Regions from separate parts of the Micromonospora sp. WMMD1219 genome, predicted to be linked through region 1. Evidence: riboswitches for the same ligand, from Rfam matches in the RefSeq annotation. Region 1 holds a riboswitch; each other region holds the start of a gene.
The links. Region 1 has a riboswitch for cyclic di-AMP ahead of ACN27C_RS05605 (coiled-coil domain-containing protein). Riboswitches for the same ligand answer to the same signal wherever they lie in the genome.

Region 1 (5,551 bases):
GAAGCGGCCCTTCGGGTTGATCGTGTACTTGTTGCGCCGTCCCACCCGCGTACGCCGCAGGTAACCCCCTGCTTCCAGGTCGGCGACGATGGCCTGGGCCGCCCGTTCGGTCACACCCACCTCGTCGGCCACGTCGCGCAGCCGGGCGGTGGGGTTGCGCGCGATCGCGAGCAGCACGTGGCCGTGGTTGGTGAGGAAGGTCCAGTTACGGCGGCTCCCGTCCTCAACTGGTGTGGTCGCCATGGTGGTCATGCTATGGCCACCGCCGCCACCGGCCGAATCGGCGCGGGCCGAGGGCGGGTGGCAACGGGAAAGTATGAAATGCGTATCACGAATCTTGACGGGCCCCGAGGTGCGTGTGACCGTGGGTCGCGAGGCCGTTCGGCCCGGTAGTTCCCCAGGTAGACGAGGTGAGGGACATGACGCCGAGCACCCCGGAGCAGGCACTGACCGAACTGCGTGCCGGTAACCACCGGTTCGTCACCGGTGCCCCGCAGCATCCGAATCAGGACGCCGGGCACCGCGCGGCTGTCGCCGACGGCCAGCATCCCTTCGCGGTGATCGTCGGCTGCTCCGACTCACGGCTCGCCGCCGAGATCATCTTCGACCGCGGTCTCGGTGACCTCTTCGTGGTGCGTACGGCCGGGCACACCGCCGGGCCGGAGGTGCTCGGCAGCGTCGAGTACGCGGTCACCGTGCTCGGCACGCCGCTCGTGGTGGTGCTCGGGCACGACTCGTGCGGCGCGGTCCAAGCCGCCCGGGAGGGGTTCCGGACCGGGTCCGCTCTGGTCGGGCACCTGGGCGCGGTGGTGGACGCGGTCTCGCCCAGCCTGCTGCGCGCCTCCCGCCAGGGCGTCGACGACCTCGACGGCATCATCGACGTGCACATCGCGCAGACCGTCGAGACGCTGCTGGCCCGCTCCGCCGTGCTGGCTGAGCGGGTGGCGGCCGGGCGGTGCACGGTGGTGGGCATGTCGTACCGGCTCGCCGGCGGCGAGGTGCGGACCGTGGCGCAGTCCCCGGCCCCGCTGCCCGCTCCGGCGGCGCCCGCCGACCCGGCGCTGGCCGGCTGAGCCGTCGGGAAGACGAAAAGGGGCCGCCCGAGGGCGGCCCCTTTCACCGTGTCCGGGTCAGAGCAGCGACATGTGGACGTGGTCGGTGTGGTTCGACGGTCCGCTGTACGAACTCCAGCCGGTGGCCGGGAACCAGATCTGCCGGTTCCAGATGACGTAGTAGATGCCCAGCCGGTCGGCGTTGCGGATGAGGAACGCGGCGACCTCGTTGCCGTACCGGCGGGTGTCGTTGTTGTGCCAGGGCGCGAAGCCGCTGTTCTGGAGCGACCAGTCGCACGCCTTGCCCTTGGGGTGCTCCCACGGCCCGCCAGGCCGGTAGCAGCCCACGAAGCGCTTGAAGCCCGCGCGGCGGACCTCCTTGTACGCGTGCAGCGTGCGCGGGGTGACGCAGCCCGACGTGGTCGGGTCGTCCTCGCTGCACGACTCGGCCTTCCAGCCGCCGTCGGCCGTGCGGCCGGGGGCGATCTTGGCGACCGGTGAGGTGGCGGAGACCAGGCCGCCGGTGAAGCCGAGACCGCCGACGAGCTTCAGCGCGCGCTCGGCCTGTACCTTCTCGCGCTCCATCGCGTTCTTCTGCTTCTCCTGCTCGCGCACCTCGGCGTCGAGCGCGATCTTGGCCTGCTCGGCGCGGGTCTTGACCGCGTTGATGGCGGCCAGGCGCTGCGCGTTGAGGAGGTTCAGCTCGTCCAGGGCGTTGACCCGGCGGACGAACGAGTCGGGCGAGTTGCTCTCCAGCAGCATCGCCATGGCGCCCATCCGGCCGGTCCGGTAGGACTGGGCGGCGAGCTGGTTGACCTGCGGGCTGAGCGCGTCGAGTTCGGTCTGTGCCGTCTTCACCTCGGCCGCCAGCCGCCGCTGGCGGTCCTGCGACTTGGCGAGCTTTGCCTTGGCCTGGAGGAAGTTCCGGTTGGCGGCGTCGATCGCCTCGGTGATGAGCGGCGGTTCGCCGTCCTCCTCGTGTCCCGAGGGGGTGCCGGGGGCCGCCGCGGTGGGGGCCGCGGTCGCCGGGGCCGGCCCGGCCAGCACTGCCAGCGAGGTCAGCACGGCCACCACGGGTGTCAGCCAGCGGCGCAGGGGTGCCGTCACAGTGTTCCCTTCCGTCGGCCGCCGACCGGGTTAGCTGACGGGTTCGGGACGGAAGTGGCCCCTACCGCTGTCGCGGATTCACCCCATGTACCTGGTTCCCCGGCTCGCCCGCGGGCGATTGGGCGGCGGCACCGCTGGCGCCGGTGCGCGCCTTCGGCGGTGACCGGCAGCGAGGTTACCTGACAGCACTCCTGAGGATCTACGTCCGGAAGCCGACCAATAGCGAGATTTCGCCGTGGCGCACCGTGACCAGCGTCGCGTTTGAAATCGATGGTCACGCTGCGGAGTGTCACCATGCGGCCTCCGTACTCTTCCCGCCGCCGAGCGCCTCCAGCGCGTCGTCCCGTCCGGCCGGCGGCCGGGCCGCGGGTGGCGCCGGCTCCGCGCCGCGCGAGTGCCGTCCGGCGGTGGTCACGACCGCGGCCAGTCCGGTCGTCAGCGGTACGGCGGCGATCAGGCCGAGCGTGGCCACCGCGCTGCGGACGATCTCCTGGGCGAGGAACTCGCTCGTGAGGATCTCGCTCACCGGGCGGGAGTCGGCGACCAGCAGGAGCAGCAGCGGCAGCGAGGCGCCCGCGTACGCCAGCACGATGGTGTTGACGGTGGACGCGATGTGCGCCCGGCCGACCCGGGTCGCCGCCCGGTAGAGCTGCCGCCGGGACAGGCCGGGGTTGGCGTGCGCCAGTTCGGTGACGGTGGCCGCCTGGGTGACCGTGACGTCGTCCAGCACGCCCAGCGAGCCGATGATGATGCCGGCCAGGAGCAGGCCGTGCAGGTCCACGTCGCCCTGGAACATGGACAGCGTGGTGGCGTCCTCGCTGCCGAATCCGGTCAGGTGGGTGGCGGACGTGGCGAGCAGGCCGAGCACGCCGGTGACCACCAGGCTGCCGAGCGTGCCGAGCACCGCCACGGACGTCTGCGCGGTGATGCCGTGGGTCAGGTAGAGCACCACGAACATGATCAACGCGGCGCCCACTATCGCCACCAGCAGCGGAGGCTGACCGGCGCCGATGCCCGGCAGCACGAAGCCGAGCAGGATGGCGAAGCTGGCCACCAGGCCGCCGAGCGCGGCGAGACCGCGCCAGCGGCCGAACGCCACGATCGCGGCGGCGAAGAGCACCATCAGCCAGATCAGTGGCGTGCCGCGCTGGTGTTCGGCGATGTTGTAGGACTTCACCGCCGGGTCGGCCGGGTCGGTCAGCTCGACCAGGACGACCTCGTCGCCGACCGCGACCCGGGGCGCGCCCGGCCCGGCCGGGATCGGCGTCTCGACCTGCCGGCCCGCGTCCGGGCCCTGCTCGACGGTCACCGTCACAGTGCCGCAGGGGCCACCTGCGCCGTCCGGGGACTCCGGGGTCGGCGGGCAGGGTTCGGTGACCACCCGGGTCACGGTGCCGTGGTAGCGGGGGACGTCCGCGCCGCCGACCGGCTCCCGGTCCTGCCGGGGCCAGAGCACCAGCGCCGCGATCACGGTGATCACGAACAGCGGCACCACGACGGCGACGAGCAGCCGTCGTACGCCCGGCGGCGCGGCGGGTGCGGGGTGGGTGTGGTCGGCACCCATGGCGTCTCTCCCAACGGTCGCGGCGACGCCTGGTCCGCCGGACCGGTCTGGTCACCCGGCCGGCGTGGACGTGTCGACCACGTCCGGGTCGTCGCCCGGCCATGGTAGGCAACCCGGCCGGGCGCTTCCGGGCACCGTGACCGTGACGCGCGCTCCGCGCGGATCAGCCCAGGCCGGCCCGGCGTCGCCGGTACTCGTCCTCGTCGATCTCGCCGCGGGCGTACCGCTCGTCCAGGATGCGCCGGGCCGTCGTCGGGCCCAGGTACTGCGGGCCGGTCCACCGCACGGCCGCCCAGACGAGGCCCGCCAGCACCGCGAGCACCAGCAGGGACCAGATCCACATCCAGCCCATCATCGGGCTCTGCCACATCATCGGGCCGCCCTCCGTCCGTCGCCGCGGGTCCGCCGGGCCGGCCTGCCCGCCACTTCGACGGTACGACCGGCACGACGCGTCGGCGCGGGTCGATGTGCCCTGCTCCGAGGGTCGGAGGTCCCGCTCAGCCGCGCTTCATCAGGCGGCCGACGGCGGCCATCATCTCGGTCGCCATCTCGTCGGCCCGGCCCTCGGCGGCGCCCTCGTGCATGCAGTGCCGGGCGTGGCCGTCGAGCAGGCCCAGGCCGACCTTGTCCAGCGCCGCCTGGATGGCCGAAATCTGGGTCAGCACGTCGATGCAGTATCGGTCGTCCTCGACCATCTTCTCGATGCCACGGACCTGGCCCTCGATCCGGCGGAGCCGGGCGAGGAGTTGGTCCTTGCTGGCGGTGTAGCCCCGGGTCGGGCTGGACGGCGCGGTCATGAAACCGAGGATAGCGTACCCCTCGGGGGTATGCTAACGTTCCGAACGTACCCCTAGGGGGTATCAGATCGGAGGGCGAGATGGAGACCACCTACCAGGTGAGCGGCATGACCTGCGGGCACTGCGTCAACTCGGTGAGCACCGAGCTGAGCGCGTTGCCGGGCGTCACCGACGTCCAGGTCGACCTGGCCAGCGGCCGGGTCACCGTCACCAGTCAGAACCCGCTGGACGCGGACGCGGTCCGCGCGGCGGTCGACGAGGCCGGCTACGACCTCGTCGGTGCGTGACGGGTCCGACGACCCGTAGAAACCGAGGAGACACCATGAACACGGCGACGAAGCTCAGCGGCTTCGCCCTCGGCCTCGTGGCGGTGTTCGGCGCGGCGTACGGGATCGGCAACCTGGCCGATCCCGTCGCCCCGGCCGCCGAGACCCGCCACGACGACAGCGACAGCGACCACGGGGCCGGCGACACCGGCCACGGTGACGAGAGCGGCGCGTCCGCGCATCTGCCCGGCGGGCTGCTCGTCTCCGAACGCGGCTACACGTTCCAGCCCGCCACCGCCCCGGCCGGGCAGTTCGCCTTCCGGATCACCGGCCCGGACGGCGCGCCGGTCACCCGCTTCGAGGTGGCCCACGACAAGCGCATGCACCTGATCGTCGCCCGCCGGGACCTGTCCGGGTTCCGGCACGTCCACCCGGAGATGACCGGCGACGGCACCTGGCGGGTCGCCTCGCCGCTCGGAGGCCCCGGCGTCTGGCGGGCCTTCGCCGACTTCACCCCCGAGGGCGACGAGCCGCTGACCCTCGGCCTGGACGTCACGGTCCCCGGCGAACTGACCGCCCGGCCGCTGCCGGCGCCGGTGACCAGCACCACAGTCGACGGCTACACGGTCACGCTGACCGGAACGCCGGAGCCGGGCCGCACCAGCCGGCTCACGCTCTCCGTCAGCCGCGACGGGCGGCCGGTCACCGACCTTCAGCCCTACCTCGGCGCGTACGGGCACCTGGTGGCGCTGCGGCAGGGCGACC
Region 2 (5,551 bases), 2.2 Mb from region 1:
CTCCCACTCGACCTCGCCGTGCAGCGTGACCCAGCCGTCGGCCACCGTCACCTGCAACGCCTCGATCGGCACGAACGCGTCCCACTCCAGCGCCCGTACGGCCGCGACGGCGATCTCCGGGTCCTCCCGTCCGGCCGCGGTGTCGATCCGGACGGCGAGGTCGTTGGCGACCGCGCGGACCCGGGTGACCCGGTGCGCGGCCCGCTCGGCGGCCCACTTCTTGGCGTAGCTGTCCACCCGGCCGGTGAGCGTCACCACGCCCTCGGTGACGGTCACCCCGATCTCGTCCGGGCCGACCCGCGGCTCCCAGGTCAGCTCGTCGAGCACGGCGGTCTGGATGTCCCGGTCGGTACGCGTGACCGTGTCGGTGGCCATCCGGCTCTCCCTCCCGTCGATCGCGGCGCGGGCACGTGGTCCCGCACCCGCGATCCTGCGCGTGTCCCGGGTGAGCCGCCCTCGCCCGGTCCGGGTGAGGCAGCACGACGGCCGCTCCCGGGAGCCCCGGGAGCGGCCGTCGTCGCGTCGTACTCGGCGGGTCAGCCGTCCAGGCCGGCCGGGGAGTTCGGCCGGTCCACATCCACGAACTCGATCTCGTCCGCGGCGCGGTCCCGGCTGCCGGCGGCGCGCGCCGCGGTCCCGGCGGCCCAGCCGATCGCCGCGCCGGCGAGCGCCGCCGCGATCAGCAGCGTCCAGGGCAGCGCGGGCCGGCGGCCGGCGAGCGCGTCGAACGCGAGACCGGCCCGGCGACGTGCCTCCTCGGCGGCGGAGCCGACCAGGTCGGTGGCGTCGTCGGCCAGGCCGGAGGAGCTGCGGCGGGCGGTACGGGTGGCGTCGCGCACGCTGTCACCGGCGGAACCGACGGCGGAGAGCAGGTGCTGCCACGCCTGGTCGGCGACCCGCTCGGCCTTGCCCCGGCGGTCCAGCAGGTTGGATCCGAACATAGTTCTACCTCCTCGGGTGCCGAAGGCCGGCGGCCACTTCGGACTCCGGTGTCCATCCGGCGGGTTCACTGTCTCGGGCAGTGCCCCACCGGCACGCCCGGCAAACCATGCCCGGGTCACGGGCGGCCCGGGCAGCGAACGGGACGAACCACCCGAACGCGCCGGGACCGGTGCCCACGGGACGTGCGTGCGCCCGCTACCCTGGTCGGCGGATCGGCCGGGCCCGCCCGGCCGCAGGGTTGGCCGCGGCCCACCTTGAAGGGGAAACTGGAACCCGGAGGTCCGGATTGGGTACGCCCAGGTGTGCCCAGTTCGCGAATTGCTCATCCCGGGGGGTGGCGACCGGGCCGTCGGAGGAATACGCTCGGTCGCGGCCCGCGTACTGATGAGGCGCCCGTCATGGGCGAGTGGAGGTGCTCGCGTGAGCCTGTCGATCGTGAAGTCGGTGCGGCCGGGTGGTGTCGTCCAGATCGCGCCCCGTGGGGAGATCGACGTCGACACCGCGTACGAGGTGCGGGAAGCGATCGCCGAAGTGCTCGCGAAGGGCCGCCCCTCGCGGATCGAGCTGAACATGCGGCTCGTCACGTTCATCGACTCGGTCGGCATCAGCGCCATGGTCGCGGGCTTCCAGACCTGCGAGGTCAGCGGCGTCAAGCTGGTGGTCACCGAGCCGAGCCGGTTCGTGCACCGGCAGCTCTGGGTGACCGGCCTGCTCGGCCTGTTCGGCGCGCCCGAGCCGTGGTTCGCCGACGACACCCCCGAGGTGCTGCCCGGCGCCTGAGCGCCGTTCACACCCCCTGCTGCCAGGGGACCTTCTACCCGTTGCCAGTCCGGCGTCGGTACGGGACGATCGTCGCGACGCACGACGGCGAGGGGGCCCGCTTGCAGAGCAGCGACAGCTTCAGCTACACCGTGCAGGCCCGGTGCACCCGGGCCGAGGCGGTGGCGCTACTGGGTGACCTGAGTCGCCAGGGCGAGCTGCATCCGCTGATCGTCCGGGTCCGGAAGCTGCCGGCCCGGCCGGGCGCGCTGGCCAGCTACGCGATCACCGACCGGCTGCAACTCGGCCCGCTGCACTTCCCGGTCACGTACCAGGCGGACGTGTTGATCGCCGGCGAGGACGAGGTCGTCACCGTGGCGCGGCAGCAGCCCGCCACGACGGTCCGCAACCACACCCGCCTGCGCGACGAGCCCGACGGCACGGTACGCATCGACGTGGAGATCACGCTCACCGCACCGGCACCGCTGTTCGGGTACGCGTTCCGCCAGGCCCGGGCGGCTCACCTGGGCCTGGCGGCGCGTCTCGGAGCGACCCTGGAGGGCCGGCCGACCTGATCCGGCCGCCCTCCAGGGTGCGCTCAGTACACCGACAGGTGCACGTGGTTGGTGTGGTCGCTGGACGGGTCGCCGTTGCCGCCGCTGTACGACTTCCACCCGCTGCTGGGCAGCCAGATCTGCTTGAACCAGATCACGTAGAGCACGGCGAGCGGGTCGGCGTTGCGCACGAAGTACGCGGCCAGGTTGTTGCCGTACGTCCGGTCGCCGCCGGTGGCCACGCCGCCGAAGCCGCTCTTCTGCGCGGCGAAGTCGCAGGCGCGCCCCTTCGGGTGCTCACCCGAGCCGCTGGGCCGGTGGCAGGAGACGTACCGGGTGAAGCCCGCCGCCTTGGCCTGTTGCAGCGCGTGCAGCGTGCGTGGGGTGATGCAGCCGTTCGCCGGGGTCGGGTCGTTGACGCTGCACGACTCCGACGGCCAGGAGCCGTCCGAGTTGCGCGGCGCGGGCTTCGCGTTCTTGCTGGAGGTGCCCTGGACGCTGCCACCGCCGCTGCTGCTGCGCGAGGCCCGGTCGTTCGCCACCTCGAGGGCACGCTCGGCCTGCTCCTTGCGCTTGCCCATCACCGCCACCTGCTTGCGCTGCTCGCGGATCTCGCCGTCGAGCTCGGTGCGGGTGCGGGTGGCCTCGTCACGGGTCGCGATCAGGTCGCGCAGCGTACGGTCCTCGTGCGCGGCGACCTGCTCCAGCGCGGCGGCCCGGTCCATGAAGCCCTCCGGGCTGCTGCTGCCGAGCAGCGCCCCGGCGGTGCCCAGGCGGCCGTTGCGGTACGCCACGGCGGCGATCTCGCCGACCTTGGCGTCCCGGACGGCCAGTTCGGCGCCGACCGTCTTGAGTTGTTCGTTGAGTTGCTTCTGCCGGTTCACCGACCGGTTGAGCGCGGCCTTCGCCTCCAGCCAGCCCTTGCTGGCCGCGTCGAGCTGGGCGCGCAGTTCGGGCGTGCCGCCCTCGTCGTCGCCGGGCGCGGCGGCGAGCAGGCCGGTCGCTGGCGCCGCCGAGGCGGGGGAGGCCGGAACGGTCGCGACGCCGAGGGTCAGCGTCGCGACGAGCAGGGCCGCCAACCGGGCGGCCGTCCGTCGTACAGGTGCCACTGGGGGCATTCACACGTCCTTCCGTCAGCGCCGACCGGGTTAGCTGACGGGTTCGGGACGGAAGATCCCTACCGCTGACGCGGATGCACCCCACGTACGTGGTTCCCCGGCTCGTCCCTGCGGACGATTAGGCGACGGCCGCCCCACCGGGGCCGGTGGCGCCCGCGGGTGCGGCCGCGACCGAGACTACCGGCGCTGCCCGGGCACGGCTCCGTGGAGCAGTGCCACTAGGCGGGGCAAAACCGGCATAAGACTACATTAGCCACAGTGATTTAAGTGTGTCCTAATCACCACTCGGTCTGTCCGCACACTCCAGCCGACGCTCCGGGTTCGACCTGCAACGTGGCGTGATCGATGGAGAAGTCCTCGTGCAGGGCGGCCCGCGCGGCGGCCAGCACGCCGGCCGGGTCCACGCCCGGGTCGGTGGTCAGGTGCGCCGAGGCCACCTCCATGCCCGAGGTGAGCGTCCAGACGTGCAGGTCGTGCACCTCGGCCACGCCGGGTACGGCGGCCAGCCGGTCGTGCACGGCGGTCACCTGGAGGTGTTCCGGCGCGGCCTGCACCAGGATGCGCAGCGCGGCCCGGCCGAGCCGCCAGGTACGCGGCAGGATGAACAGGCCGATCCCGACGGCGACCAGCGGGTCCGCCCACCACCAGTCGGTCACCGCGATGACCAGGGCGGCGGCGATCACGCCGAGCGAGCCGAGCAGGTCGCCGAGCACCTCCAGGTACGCCCCGCGCAGGTTGATGCTCTCCTTCGACCCGGCGCGCAGCAGCGCGAACGCGACGATGTTGGCGAGCAGGCCGAGCACCGCCACCACCAGCATCGGGCCGGCCAGCACCTCCGGCGGCTCGCCGAAGCGGCGTACCGCCTCGACCAGGACGTAGATGGCGACGGCGCCGAGCAGCACGGCGTTGGCGAGGGCGGCGAGCACCTCCAGCCGGTAGAGCCCGAACGTGCGCTGCGGGTCGGTGCCGGCCCGGCGGGTGGCGGTGATCGCCGCGAGGGCCATGCCGATGCCGAGGACGTCGGTGAACATGTGCCCGGCGTCGGAGAGCAGCGCCAGCGAGCCGGTGGTGAAGGCGGCCACCGCCTCGACCACCATCAGGGCGGCGAGCAGCGCGAACGCGGCCCAGAGGCGGCCCCGGTGGCGGTGTGCCGCGTTGGCCACCGCACCGCTGTGGTCATGACCTGCGCCCACGCCAACACCCTCCCTGCCGCGTACCGGCCCGGCCCAATGTATGTTCACATCGCTATGTATGCAAGTGAACTGTGGGTGGCGGCGGGGCCGGTCACCCCACCGGGTCGAGTGTGGTGAGGCGCTGGGTCGCCCGGGACAGCGCCACGTAGAGCGTGCGGACGCCCGAGCCGGGATCGGCCCGGATCTCACCCGGCGCCACCAGCACCACGCCGTCGTACTCCATGCCCTTGGCCTGAAGGCTGGTGACGACCTGGAGGCGGCCCGCGCCGAGCCCGCCCAGCCAGCCCGCCACCTCGTCCCGGCGCGGCACCGGCGTGATCACGCCGACGGTGCCCTCCACCTGCGCGAGCAGCGCCTCGGCCGCCTCGACGGTGGCCGCCGGCAGGTCGGCGGCGGGCACCGTGCGCTCGACCGGCGGCACACCCGTGGACCGCACCGCGGCGGGCAGCGGCAGGTCCGGGTAGAGGCGGCGGATCTCCGCCGCCGCCACCGCGAAGATCTCCGCCGAGTTGCGGTAGTTGGTGGTCAGCTCGTAGCGGTGCCGCTTGCGCCGGCCCAGCGCCTGGTCACGGGCCCGGTCCAGCTCCTGCGGGTCGCCGGTCCAGGCGGTCTGCGCCGGGTCACCGACCACCGTCCAGGACGCCAGCCGCCCGCGCCGGCCGACCATCCGCCACTGCATCGGCGAGACGTCCTGCGACTCGTCCACCACCACGTGCGCGTAGTCGCGGTAGTCGTCCGGACGCTCCCGCGCCGCCGCGCGGGCGGCGCGCTGCCGGTCGGCGTACGTGCTCAGCTCGCGCACGCCACCGGCGAGCTGGTACGGGTCGCGCTTGGGCCGGGCCCGCTGCACCGGCTTGCCGAGCAGCGCGTCCAGCTCGTCCAGCAGCGCGATGTCGGCCACCGTCAGCCCCTCGGTCGCGAGGCTCCGGTACGCGTCGCCGAGCAACCGGATCTCCGCCGAGGACAGGATCCCCCCGGCGTAGCG
Region 3 (5,551 bases), 3.1 Mb from region 1:
AGCTCCACGGTGTCCGGGTTGCGGGCGCCGGCCCAGACGGTGGCGCCGCGCGCGACGAGTTCGGCGGCCAGGTGCCGGCCGAAGCCGCGGTTGGCGCCGGTGACCAGGGCGGTGCTTCCAGCGATCTTCATGGTCTCGCTCCGAGGTGTGGTGGAAAAGGGAGGTCAGGCGGACAGCAGGCCCGGGCCGGGCAGGACGGCCAGCTCGCCGGGCGGTACGTCGTGCCCGGCGTCGCAGCGCAGCCGCGCGTGCACCGGCGCGCCGCACTCGTCGTGGGCAACCCGGACCGCCGGGCCGGCCTCGTCGGCGGCGTACGCGTCGCCCCACTGCCGCAGCGCGACGAGCACCGGGATCAGGTCGCTTCCCTTGGCAGTGAGCACGTACTCGTCGCGGGTGCGCTGCCCGGGCTCGCGGTAGGGACGCCGGTCGAGCAGCCCGTCGGCGACGAGTTGCTTGAGGCGTGCGGCGGCCACCGGCTCGCTGACGCCGACCCGCCGGGCGAAGTCGTCGAAGCGGCGGGTGCCGAACGACGCCTCCCGCAGCAGGAGCAGCGTGGTGCGGTTGCCGACCACCTCGAGCGCCCGGGCGATCGAGCAGTTGGCGGTGGACCAGGAGTCACGGTGGGCGAGGAGGTCCGTCATGGCGTCGACGGTACCCACCTGACTTAGGGAACCAAAAGTCAGCTACCTCACAGCTGGCCGGGGAAGAAACCGTGCCGGGCCAGCGGCTCGACGATCTGGTGCTCCTCGTACGACAGGTGCGACAGCAACGTGTCGGTGAGCAGGTCCACCGCCTCCTGGAGTCCGGTGAAGTCGCCGGGCCGGCGGACCAGCTCCACGAGTGCCCGGTCCACGCTCTCCACCACGCCGTGGATCACCACGTGCTCCTCCTCCAAGCGGTCCAGCACGGCGGCCAGCCCGGCCTCGGAGCGGCGCAGGTGCGGGAAGATCGAGGCGTCCTCCAGCCCGTGGTGCTGGGTGACCATCGTGCAGTAGGCCGCGCAGTACGCCCCGAGCGTCCAGTTGTTCTGCCGCATGGTCATCTCGTTCAGCGCGGCCCGCGCCCGGCCCGGTGTGACCGAGCCCTGCTTGACCTGTTCCAGCAGGTCGCGCACCTGGGCCAGCTCCTGCCGCAGGTGGTCGTGCACGTCCACCAGGTGCTGCCCGGCGGCCTGTCCCCGGGCCGGGTAGGTGTGCCCGGCCGGTGGCGGCGGGGCGCTCGGGCGGGTGGACTCGTCCCAGGGGCGGCGCGCGCTCAGGCGTACCCCCGGGTCGGGGGTGGGGGTGACACCCAGCGTGCTCGGGCCGCCGGCGGCGGCCTGCTCCTCGGCGGCCGCGCGGGCACCGCCGCCGGGCGTGGCGCGCTCGGCGGCGACCAGCTCCCGCACGGCGGGCGCGACCTCCTGGCCGAAGATCTGGATCGCGCGCGGCTCGTCGCTGCCGAGGATGAACGTGGTGATGCCGTGCTCCAGCGTGAGCCCGGCCAGTTCCTCCACCCACTGGTCCGGCGGCCCGGCCAGGAAACCGGCCGACGAGCGGGCGAACGTGCCGGTCACGTTGAGCATGCGGCGGATCGCGGCCGGGTCGCGCCCGGCGGCCCGGGCGCCCTCGTCGACGAGCGCGTTCAGGGCGGGCAGCTCGTCGGGGCCCTTCGGCAGGTACGACAGGGACGGCAGCCAGCCGTCCGCGGCGCGGCCGACCAGGCGCAGCATGCGCGGCTTGTACGCGCCGACCCAGATGCCCACCGGGTGCGCGGGCGCCGGGCCGCGCTTGGCGCCGACCACCCGGTAGTGCTCGCCGTCGACCCGGATCATGCCGCGCCGGTCGGTGTCCCAGACCTCGCGGATCACCCGGATCGCCTCGTCCAGGGCCTCGACGGCGGCGCCGGGGGACAGGCGCCGCCCGCCGGTCGCCTCGATCGCGTCCCAGAACGCGCCCGCGCCGAGCCCCAGCTCGACCCGGCCGCCGGTGAGCAGGTCCAGGCTGGCGATGCTGCGGGCCAGCACCACCGGCTGGCGCAGCGGCAGGTTGAGTACGTTGCCGGCCAGGCGGATGCGCTCGGTGGCGGCGCCCACGTAGGACATCAGCGTCCAGGTGTCCAGGAAGCCCGGCTGGTACGGGTGGTCCTGGAACGTGACCAGGTCCAGCCCGACCTGCTCGCAGAGCCGGGCGAGCGCCACCACCTGGTCGGGCTGCCCGGCGGCGGGGGTGAGGAAGCCGCCGAAGGTCAGCTCGTGTCCGTGATCGGTCATCCGTCCCGTCCTCCCGTGATCTTGCCTGGCCCTGCCACCGTAGCGCCGCCGCCGGTAGCCCGGCCGGGTGAAGAGCATCACAAGAAGTGGACGATCGTCGCAAAACGCTCCTAGCGTCGGTTTCGTTCGCAGACGCGGACACCGCGGGCCGGAAACGCCAAATCCCGCCGCCGTCCCCGGTAACCGAACCTCGCGCGGGAGCGGGGGAACCACACGTTCCACGGTGCATCGTCACCTCGGGGTGAAGCCGCCACCGGCGGCCGGGCTCCTCGGCCCGAACCCGACAGCTCACCTCGTCGGCGTGGAGGAATCCACATGGCAACTGAATACTCAGCCCGAAGCCGCCGTACCGCTCTCGGGGCGGTTCTGGCCGGCGCCGCCGTCGGCGCCGCGACCCTCTTCGGCCCGGCCGCCCCGGCCAGCGCGGGCGTCAACTGGGACGCGGTCGCGCGCTGCGAGTCAGGCGGCAACTGGAAGATCAACACCGGCAACGGCTACTACGGCGGGCTCCAGTTCTCCCGCGCCACCTGGAACGGCTACGGCGGCAAGAAGTACGCCGCCCGCGCCGACCTGGCCAGCCGCTCCGAGCAGATCGCCGTCGCCGAGAAGGTGCTGCGCGGTCAGGGCATCGGCGCGTGGCCGGTCTGCGGCAGGAAGGGCGGCTCGGCGAACGCCGGGTCGGCCGCGGCCGGCGAGCGGGCCACCACGAAGGCCACTCCGCGCAAGGCCGCCCCGGAGCGGCCGGCCCCGCGCAAGGCCGCGCCGGAGCGGCCCGCGACGAAGGCCGCGCCGCAGCCCGCGAGCGGTGCCGGGACGTACGTGGTCCGGCGCGGGGACACCCTGTCGGAGATCGCCGTGGCGCAGCGCGTCGACGGCGGCTGGCGTGCCCTGCACGAGCGCAACCGGGCAGTGGTCGGCGACGACCCGGGCCTGATCTTCCCCGGTCAGCGGCTGCGCCTGCGCTGACAGCGGTCCGGAGAACGCCCGGCCGGTCCGTCCGGCCGGGCGTTCACCCGTCCGCGACACGCCGCGTCGCCGGTGTCCGGCCTGCTCGCGGCGCCGGGGCGCGGCCCGCGACAGCCGGTGACCGCGATTCGTCGGAGCCGGTTGCTAGGGTCACGGTGCTCGGCTAAGACGTGAAGAAAGCGCGGAAATGACCAACGACCCGTTCTCGGCGGCCGCGAGCCTCGACGAGATGCTGACCCGCACGCAGCAGGCGCTCACCGCGATGCGCTCCCGGGCCTCGGCGCACGCCGACGGCGAGCCGGGCGACCTGCTCCGCGCCGAGGGCACGGCCGCCGGCGGGCGGGTCCGCGCGGTCGCCGTCCAGGGTGGCCGGCTGGATTCCGTGACGGTCGACCCGGAGCTGGCCGGCGAGCCCCTCGACGTCCTCTGCGGACACCTCGTCACCGCCGCCAACGCCGCGTTGTCCGAGCTGGACGCCCAGGTCAGCGCGTCGGCGCGGGCCGACGCCGACGCGCTCGCCGCCCGGCTCGGCACCATGGGCGACCAGGTCGAGCTGTTCGGCCGCGCGATGCACGAGGCGGCCGCGCGGATTCACCGCGACCGCGGCACCCCGTCCCGGGCCGGCAGCCCGGCCTGACCCGACGGCCGCGTGGCGCCGCGACCCCGCGACGCCCGGCACGACGAGGCTCTGGCACGACGAGGCGGCCGGCCGCCGGGAGGACGACGACCGGCCGCGCTACGCCACGGTCAGCTCAGGGTGACCGCGGTGTCGTCGACGACGAAGGACGTCTGCAACGAGCTGTCCTCCACGCCGCTGAACGAGATGGTCGCCGTGGTGCCCGCGAGCGACGAGATGTCGAAGGACCGCTGCACGTAGCCGGTGGCCTTGTTCAGGTTGGAGTAGGTGGCCAGCGTGGTGCTGCCCGCCTTGACGGTGAGCTTGTCGTACGCGGTGCTGGTGGTCGACTCCGCGCTGTCGACGTGCAGCCAGAAGCTCAACGTCGCCCGGCATCCGGCCGGGATCGTCACCGACTGGCTGAGCGTGTCGGTGTGCGACGAGCCGTACCCGTCCAGCCACGCCTTGTACGAGCCGCCGTGTGCGGCCTGGCCGCTGTCGGTGGTGATGACGCCGGACGAGGCGCTCCAGCTCACGTTGCCCGACTCGAAGCCCGGGTTGGCGAGCTTGTTGCCGGAGCAGCCGCCCGACGGCGGAGTGGTCGTGGTGCTCGGCGTGGGCGTCGGGGTGCCGCCGGCACAGGTCGGCTCGCCCGACTGGGCCGGTACGCTGACCGCGGTCCACGCCGCCTTCACCGCGTTGAACTCCGTGCAGCCGCTCGGGTAGAGGTTCTTCGCCGCCTGCAACGTCCACACGCGGTACTTCAGGTAGGACGAGGACGACGTCTTCAGCAGCATCGCGTTGTACATGATCTTCATGGCCTTCTGGATGCCCAGGCCGGTCACGCTGCTGCCGTTGCAGGTGGAGCTGGAGGGCTGCCCGTTGGTCGGGCTGCTGCCGTTGGCCAGCAGGTAGAACCAGTGGTTGCCCGGGCCGGCCGCGGCGTGCACCTCGGTCGACGGGATGCTGCTGGAGTAGCAGTTCGGGTCGCCGAGCGCGGACGGGTTGTACATGTTGCGGATCGGGCCGGAGCCGACCAGGTTGATCTTCTCGCCGACCAGGAAGTCCGGCGCGTCGTAGCTGGACGGCTCGTTGGCGAACCACTCGGTGGCCGCGCCGAACGTATCAGCCACGAACTCCTGCGTGCCGCCGCCGGAGATGCCGCCGGGGGTGTTGTCGTCGATGCCGTGGCCGATCTCGTGCGCCACCACGTCCAGCGAGCTGATCCACTGGCCGGCGGTGTTCTTGCCGATCTGCACCTGGCTGCCGTCGTAGTAGGCGTTCTGGTCGTTGAGGCCCACCCGGATCGGCCAGTAGCCGCCGTTGCCGTTGGCGCCGTTGCGGCCCAGCCACTGGGCGAGCATCTTGTGCTCGGTCTGCGCGGAGAACAGCGCGTCCACGCAGCCGGTCTCCTTGTTGGTGGCGGTGCCGTTGCCCCAGACGTCGTCGGAGCCGCTGAACGTGGTGTTGTTCGCCGCGTCCTGGCAGCTCAGGTTCGTGACCGTCGGGTCCTTCATGGTGTACGTCGAGCCCGACTGGGTGGTGTTGAGCGTCAGCGGGCTGGGCCCGTTCCAGGCGCCGGTGCCGGTGCCGCGCACCACGTGCTCCTGCTTGCGCAGGACCGCGCCGGTGCGGGCGTCGACGTCGACGGTGAGCCGGCTGGGGCCGTCCGCGCCGGTGCCGCGTACCGTGGTCTCCCAGGCCAGCGCCGGTGCGGC
Region 4 (5,551 bases), 470 kb from region 1:
GCCTGACCCTCGCACCACGTACCGGTGCCGGCCCTGTCCTCGGACGGGGCCGGCACCGTTTCGTTCCGGGTCGGGTCAGGCGGCCGGGCGGCGGGTGTCGAAGCCGTGCCGGCCGCGCCGGGCCTCCGCGCCCACCGGCTCCCGCCGGGCCGGTTCGGCTCCGCGCGGGTCGAGCCAGACCTGCACCTGCGGCGGGGCGGCGCCGGGCTGGGCCACCGGGTCGCGCCGGGTCAGCATCGCCGCCTCGACCGTGAACTCGAACAGCCGCCAGTCGCCCTGCGGCGACGCGCGGGCGATCCGGGCCAGCCGGGCCACGGTGGCCGGGTCGGTCACCGGCCGGGCGCGGCCCGCGACGTACGCCTCGTCGTCGCTCTCCTCCGGCGGGAACGAGTGCAGCGCGTAGCGGCCGTCGCGTTCGAGGTCGCGGCGCTTCGGCGAGTCGATGACGAAGCACCAGAGGCCGTCGTCGGTGATCACCGGGGAGACGGGATGGACCCGGGGGCCGCCGTCGGCGCGGACCGTGGCGAGGTAGCCGAAGCCCGGCCCGTACTGCTGCATCAGGAGGCGGATCTCGTCGGCGAGGCGGGGCTCGTCGGCGGCGAATTCGGACCAGGAAGCCATGTGGACACTCTATCGAACACGTGTACGAAGATGTAGTGCGACACGCTGGTCACCCGCACCGGTCGCTATGGTGTTCCGATGCTGCTCTCCGACCGCGACCTGGTCTCCGAGATCAAGGCCGGCACGCTCGCGCTGGAGCCCTTCGAGCCCACGCTGGTGCAGCCGTCGAGCATCGACGTACGCCTGGACCGGCTGTTCCGGGTCTTCAACAACCACCTCTACACGCACATCGACCCGTCGATCCAGCAGGACGACCTGACCTCGATGGTGGAGGTGCCGGAGGGGCAGCCGTTCGTGCTGCACCCGGGCGAGTTCGTGCTCGCTTCCACGCTTGAGGTGATCTCGCTGGGTGACCAGCTCGCCGGGCGGCTGGAGGGCAAGTCGAGCCTGGGGCGGCTGGGGTTGCTGACCCACTCGACGGCCGGCTTCATCGACCCGGGGTTCTCCGGCCACGTCACGCTGGAGCTGTCGAACGTGGCGAATCTGCCGATCACGCTCTGGCCGGGCATGAAGATCGGCCAGCTCTGCATCTTCCGGCTCTCCTCGCCGGCCGAGCACCCGTACGGCTCGGCCGTCTACGGCTCGCGTTACCAGGGGCAGCGCGGCCCGACGCCGAGCCGGTCCTGGCAGAGCTGGCGCACCTGGCCGACCCGCTGACGGCACCCGCAGTTGTTAATAGGGGCCCCCTCCTCTACCGGAGGCGTTAAGAGGGGGCCCTTCCTTACACCTCAGCCGGGACGGCCGTAGCTGTTGATGTCGCCGTCGTCGACCCGCTTCATGGTGATGGGCTTGCCGGACTGGGAGGCGTGCACCACCCAGCCGTCGCCCACGTACATCGCCACGTGGTGCAGGTCGCTGTAGTAGAAGACGAGGTCACCGGCGCGCAGCTCGGCCCGGCTGATCCGCTTCGTCACGCCGTGCTGCTGGCGTGCGCTGTGCGGCAGTGAGACGCCGCCCTTGGCCCAGGCCGCCATCGTGAGGCCCGAGCAGTCGAAGTGGTCCGGTCCGGCCGCGCCCCAGACGTAGATCTTGCCGATCTGGGCGCAGGCGAACTTGACCGCCGCACCGGCCGGGCCGCCGGGGTAGCCGGCCGGGCACGGCGCCGGGCGCAGCGGGCCGCCGCCACCCTTGCCGTACACCTTGAGCCGCAGCTTCTCCAGCTTGGCGATCTCGGCGTCGATCTGCTTCTTCTTCGCCGCGAGCTGGGCCTCGGTACGCGCCAGACCGGCGATCATCTCGTCCAGCGGCTTCTTCTTCGCCGCCAGTTCGTCGCGCAGCGCGGCGACGGAGCGCACCTGTTCGTGCTGGCGGTGCGCGAAGCGGTCGAGCAGTTCCAGGCCGTTCACCAGGTCACCGGGCGAACGGCTGCCCAGCAGCGCGTTCACGGTGGAGAGGTTGTCGCCCTTGTAGGCGTCGGCGGCGAGCCCGCCGACCTGGCCGAGTGCGGCGTCCACCCGGGCCTGGAGGGGTGCGATCTGCCGGCCGAGCGCGTCGGCCTGCTTGCGCCGCGCGGCGAGCTGCCCGCGTACGGCGTTGACCTGTTCGATGACCGGTTCGAGCTTGTTCCAGTCGCGGTCGATCTGGGCCTCGATCTCGGCGACCGAGGGTTCGGCGTGTGCCGCCGTGGCGCCGCCGGTCAGGACGACGGCGGTGCCGACCAGTGCGGCGAGGGCGGTGGTGAAGCGGGACCAGCGGGAACGCGGCGCGACGAAGGACCGGTCGACCGACCGGTTCGACGACGGCCGCGGGGCATGGAGTGCCACCGGGCGTCCGTACTCCTTCTTCCGTACCGCCTACCGGGTTAGCTGACGGATTCGGGCGGGAAGGGAGCCGCCCTACCGCATCGCTGCGGATTCACCCCAGGTACCTGGTTCCCCGGCTCGCCCGGAGGCGACTCGGCGGTGTCGGACCGTCACCGACCGGGTTGGACGGTGAGACGTGCGGCCGACGATTCACCAGAGTAGGGACCACCGTTATCGATCCGCAACTTCCAGCGCCGTGACACTCCGTACGCGATCCGGCGCCGCACCCCGTGCGGAGGTGAAATTTTCTTTCAAGGCTGATTACCCACTGGAAAGGTATTGACCCTCACGGGTGTGCGGAGTGAGGGTGGAAACGCAGTGACCCCCATCCCTGTCCAGGAGGTTCGATGCACCTCTCCGCCCCGCCGTCGGGCAGACGGATACTGCTCGCCGCCGCCGTGGCGACAGCCACCGCGCTGGCGACGACCGGCCCGGTGACCGCCGCGCCGGACACGTCCGCGCCCGCGAGCGACAGGCAACAACAATACGCCGCCGCCGCGGCCGAGTACGGCGTGCCGCAGAACGTGCTGCTCGGCGTCTCCTATCTGGAGTCCCGCTGGGACACCCACCCCGGGCAGCCGAGCACCAGCGGCGGCTACGGCCCGATGCACCTGACCGACGCCGCGCACATCCTCGCCATGCCGGGCAGCGCCCACGTCGACGAGGACGAGGACCCGCGCGGCGACGACTCCCGGCCGCTGAAGCTCGACCCGGCCACCGCCGCCGCGCCGGAGCGGGAGACCCCGCTGCCGCCCGCCTCGCTCCAGACGCTCGACGCCGCCGCCGCGCTCACCGGGCTCGACGCGGGCACGCTGCGCACCGACCCGGCCGCGAACATCCGCGGTGGCGCGGCGCTGCTGGCGTCGTACCAGAAGGCTCTGGGCGGGCCGGTCGGCGCCGGCACCGACCCGGCGGCCTGGTACGCCGCGGTGGCCCGGTACTCCGGCGCGGACACCTCGGACGCCGCGGCGGCCTTCGCCGACGAGGTCTACGACCAGCTCGGCCAGGGCGCCAGCCGGACCACCGACGACGGCCAGCGGGTCACGCTCGCCGCCACCGCCGCGACGCCGGACCGTTCCCGGCTGGCCCGCCTCGGCCTGCGCAACGCCGAGCGGCCGGACGGGCTGGAGTGCCCGGTGCGGCTGGCCTGCGAGTGGATCCCGGCGCCGTACGAGCAGCTCAGCAACGACCCGGGCGACTACGGCAACCACGACCTGGGCGACCGGCCGAAGCAGCAGAAGATCGAGTACATCGTCATCCACGACACCGAGGGCTACTTCGGCCCGAGCGTCGACCTGGTGAAGCGGGCCGACTACCTGGGCTGGCACTACACGCTGCGCTCGGTGGACGGCTACATCGCCCAGCACATCAAGACCAAGGACGTCGGCTGGCACGCCGGCAACTGGTACGTCAACGCCAAGTCCATCGGCCTGGAGCACGAGGGCTTCGCCGGTCAGGGCACCTGGTACACCGAGGCGATGTACCGCACCTCCGCCAAGCTGGTGCGGCACCTCGCGCTGAAGCTCGGCATCCCGATGGACCGGCAGCACATCATCGGTCACGACAACGTGCCCGGCATCACCGCCGCCAACGTGGGCGGCATGCACTGGGACCCGGGACCGTACTGGGACTGGTCGCACTACTTCGACCTGATGAAGGCGCCGTTCCGCAGCACCGGCACGCCCCGTACCGGCCTGGTCACCATCGACCCGGACTTCGCCACCAACCGGCCGGCGTTCACCGGCTGCAACCAGCAGCCGCCCGGTGTCCCGACGCCCCGGCCGCCGGCCGAGCCGTGCCCGTCGCGGGGTTCCTCCGCGGTGATCCTGCGGACCGCGCCGAGCCCGGACGCCCCGCTCGTCAACGACCTCGGGCTGCGCCCGGACGGTACGCCGGACACCATGTACATCTCCGACCACGGCGCCCGCGCCTCCGCCGGCCAGACGTACGCGCTCGCCGGCCGCCAGGGTGACTGGACGGCGATCTGGTACCTCGGCCAGAAGGCGTGGTTCCTCAACCCGGCCTCCGCGCCGACCGCCAAGTGGGCCACCGGCTTCGTGGTGACCCCGCGGCCCGGCAAGGCCACCATCCCGGTGTACGGGCGGGCCTACCCGGAGCAGGCCGCCTACCCGGACACCATCCCGTACCAGGCCATCTCGCCGCTGCAGTACACGTTCGCCGCCGGCCAGCGGTACGCGGTCGGCGGGGTGCTGCCGGGCGAGTACTACCGGGCGGTCTCGTTCGACGGTTCCGCACCGGGTGACCGGACCGTGGTCCGCGGCGAGAACCGCTACGTGCAGGTCCAGTTCGGTCACCGGATCATGTTCGTGAACCTGGACGACGTGCTGATCCTGCCGTCCCCGGTCGGCGCGCCGCGCTGACCCGTCACCGCACACGAGAAGGCCCCCGGTCCGTGCGGACCGGGGGCCTTCCCGCTGTCAGGGGTTGCGGGTCAGCTGACCCGGACGAAGCCGGCGAGCGGCTGGGTGTTGATGCTCGACACCTGGACCGGTTTGCCGGTACGTGGCGCGTGCACCATCACCCCGTTGCCGAGATAGAGCCCGACGTGATGCAGGTCGGAGCCGAAGAACACCAGGTCACCGGGGCGGGCCTCGGAGCGGGAGACCCTGCGGCCCTCGTTCCACTGGGCACCGGTGAAGTGGGTCAGCGAGATGCCCGCCGCCTTGTACGCGTACTGGGTGAGACCGGAGCAGTCGAACGAGTTCGGGCCGGTGGCGCCCCACACGTACGGGTCACCGACCTGGGCGCACGCCGTCTTGATGGCGGTCCGCGCGGCGCTGCTCACCACGCCGTCGATCTTGGGGCAGCCCGCCGGGCGGATCGAGGTCACCGGGAGCATGGCGGTCAGCCGCTTGATCTCCGAGTCGATCTGCTTCTTCTTCGCCGCGAGGTCGTTCTGCTGCTTGATCTCCAGCGCGATCAGCGCGTCGAGCTTCTCCTTCTGCCTGTTGTACTCGTCGCGCACCTTGAGCACACCGGCGATCTGGCGGCGCTGGTCGTCGGCGATCCGGTCCAGCATGACCAGCTGCTCGGCCAGCGCGCCCGGCTTGCTGTTCACCAGCAGCGCGCCCAGCTCCTGCGACGGGCCCTGGATGTAGTACCGGGCC

Region 2: linked by a shared signal. The riboswitch ahead of ACN27C_RS16370 (coiled-coil domain-containing protein) and the one ahead of ACN27C_RS05605 (coiled-coil domain-containing protein) in region 1 are both predicted to bind cyclic di-AMP.
Region 3: linked by a shared signal. The riboswitch ahead of ACN27C_RS23365 (transglycosylase family protein) and the one ahead of ACN27C_RS05605 (coiled-coil domain-containing protein) in region 1 are both predicted to bind cyclic di-AMP.
Region 4: linked by a shared signal. The riboswitch ahead of ACN27C_RS07990 (NlpC/P60 family protein) and the one ahead of ACN27C_RS05605 (coiled-coil domain-containing protein) in region 1 are both predicted to bind cyclic di-AMP.

What each region holds. Positions count from the first base shown of each region.
Region 1 covers NZ_CP186057.1:1,181,779-1,187,329, reverse strand. Annotated here, with positions in the region: gene ACN27C_RS05615 (helix-turn-helix transcriptional regulator) at 1-252, opposite strand, end outside; gene ACN27C_RS05610 (carbonic anhydrase) at 420-1,073, shown strand; gene ACN27C_RS05605 (coiled-coil domain-containing protein) at 1,131-2,159, opposite strand; cyclic di-AMP (ydaO/yuaA leader) riboswitch at 2,164-2,294, opposite strand; gene ACN27C_RS05600 (YibE/F family protein) at 2,449-3,723, opposite strand; gene ACN27C_RS05595 (SHOCT domain-containing protein) at 3,887-4,096, opposite strand; gene ACN27C_RS05590 (metal-sensitive transcriptional regulator) at 4,221-4,520, opposite strand; gene ACN27C_RS05585 (heavy-metal-associated domain-containing protein) at 4,601-4,807, shown strand; gene ACN27C_RS05580 (hypothetical protein) at 4,843-5,551, shown strand, end outside.
Region 2 covers NZ_CP186057.1:3,375,383-3,380,933, forward strand. Annotated here, with positions in the region: gene ACN27C_RS16350 (BON domain-containing protein) at 1-375, opposite strand, end outside; gene ACN27C_RS16355 (hypothetical protein) at 537-941, opposite strand; gene ACN27C_RS16360 (STAS domain-containing protein) at 1,363-1,722, shown strand; gene ACN27C_RS16365 (SRPBCC family protein) at 1,824-2,276, shown strand; gene ACN27C_RS16370 (coiled-coil domain-containing protein) at 2,300-3,373, opposite strand; cyclic di-AMP (ydaO/yuaA leader) riboswitch at 3,378-3,508, opposite strand; gene ACN27C_RS16375 (cation diffusion facilitator family transporter) at 3,652-4,566, opposite strand; gene ACN27C_RS16380 (HelD family protein) at 4,658-5,551, opposite strand, start outside.
Region 3 covers NZ_CP186057.1:5,013,447-5,018,997, forward strand. Annotated here, with positions in the region: gene ACN27C_RS23350 (SDR family oxidoreductase) at 1-131, opposite strand, end outside; gene ACN27C_RS23355 (winged helix-turn-helix transcriptional regulator) at 165-641, opposite strand; gene ACN27C_RS23360 (LLM class flavin-dependent oxidoreductase) at 689-2,251, opposite strand; cyclic di-AMP (ydaO/yuaA leader) riboswitch at 2,423-2,568, shown strand; gene ACN27C_RS23365 (transglycosylase family protein) at 2,567-3,217, shown strand; gene ACN27C_RS23370 (YbaB/EbfC family nucleoid-associated protein) at 3,405-3,854, shown strand; gene ACN27C_RS23375 (M4 family metallopeptidase) at 3,965-5,551, opposite strand, start outside.
Region 4 covers NZ_CP186057.1:1,648,965-1,654,515, forward strand. Annotated here, with positions in the region: gene ACN27C_RS07975 (zinc metalloprotease) at 1-6, shown strand, start outside; gene ACN27C_RS07980 (pyridoxamine 5'-phosphate oxidase family protein) at 76-621, opposite strand; gene dcd (dCTP deaminase) at 700-1,278, shown strand; gene ACN27C_RS07990 (NlpC/P60 family protein) at 1,350-2,384, opposite strand; cyclic di-AMP (ydaO/yuaA leader) riboswitch at 2,398-2,532, opposite strand; gene ACN27C_RS07995 (N-acetylmuramoyl-L-alanine amidase) at 2,771-4,804, shown strand; gene ACN27C_RS08000 (C40 family peptidase) at 4,876-5,551, opposite strand, start outside.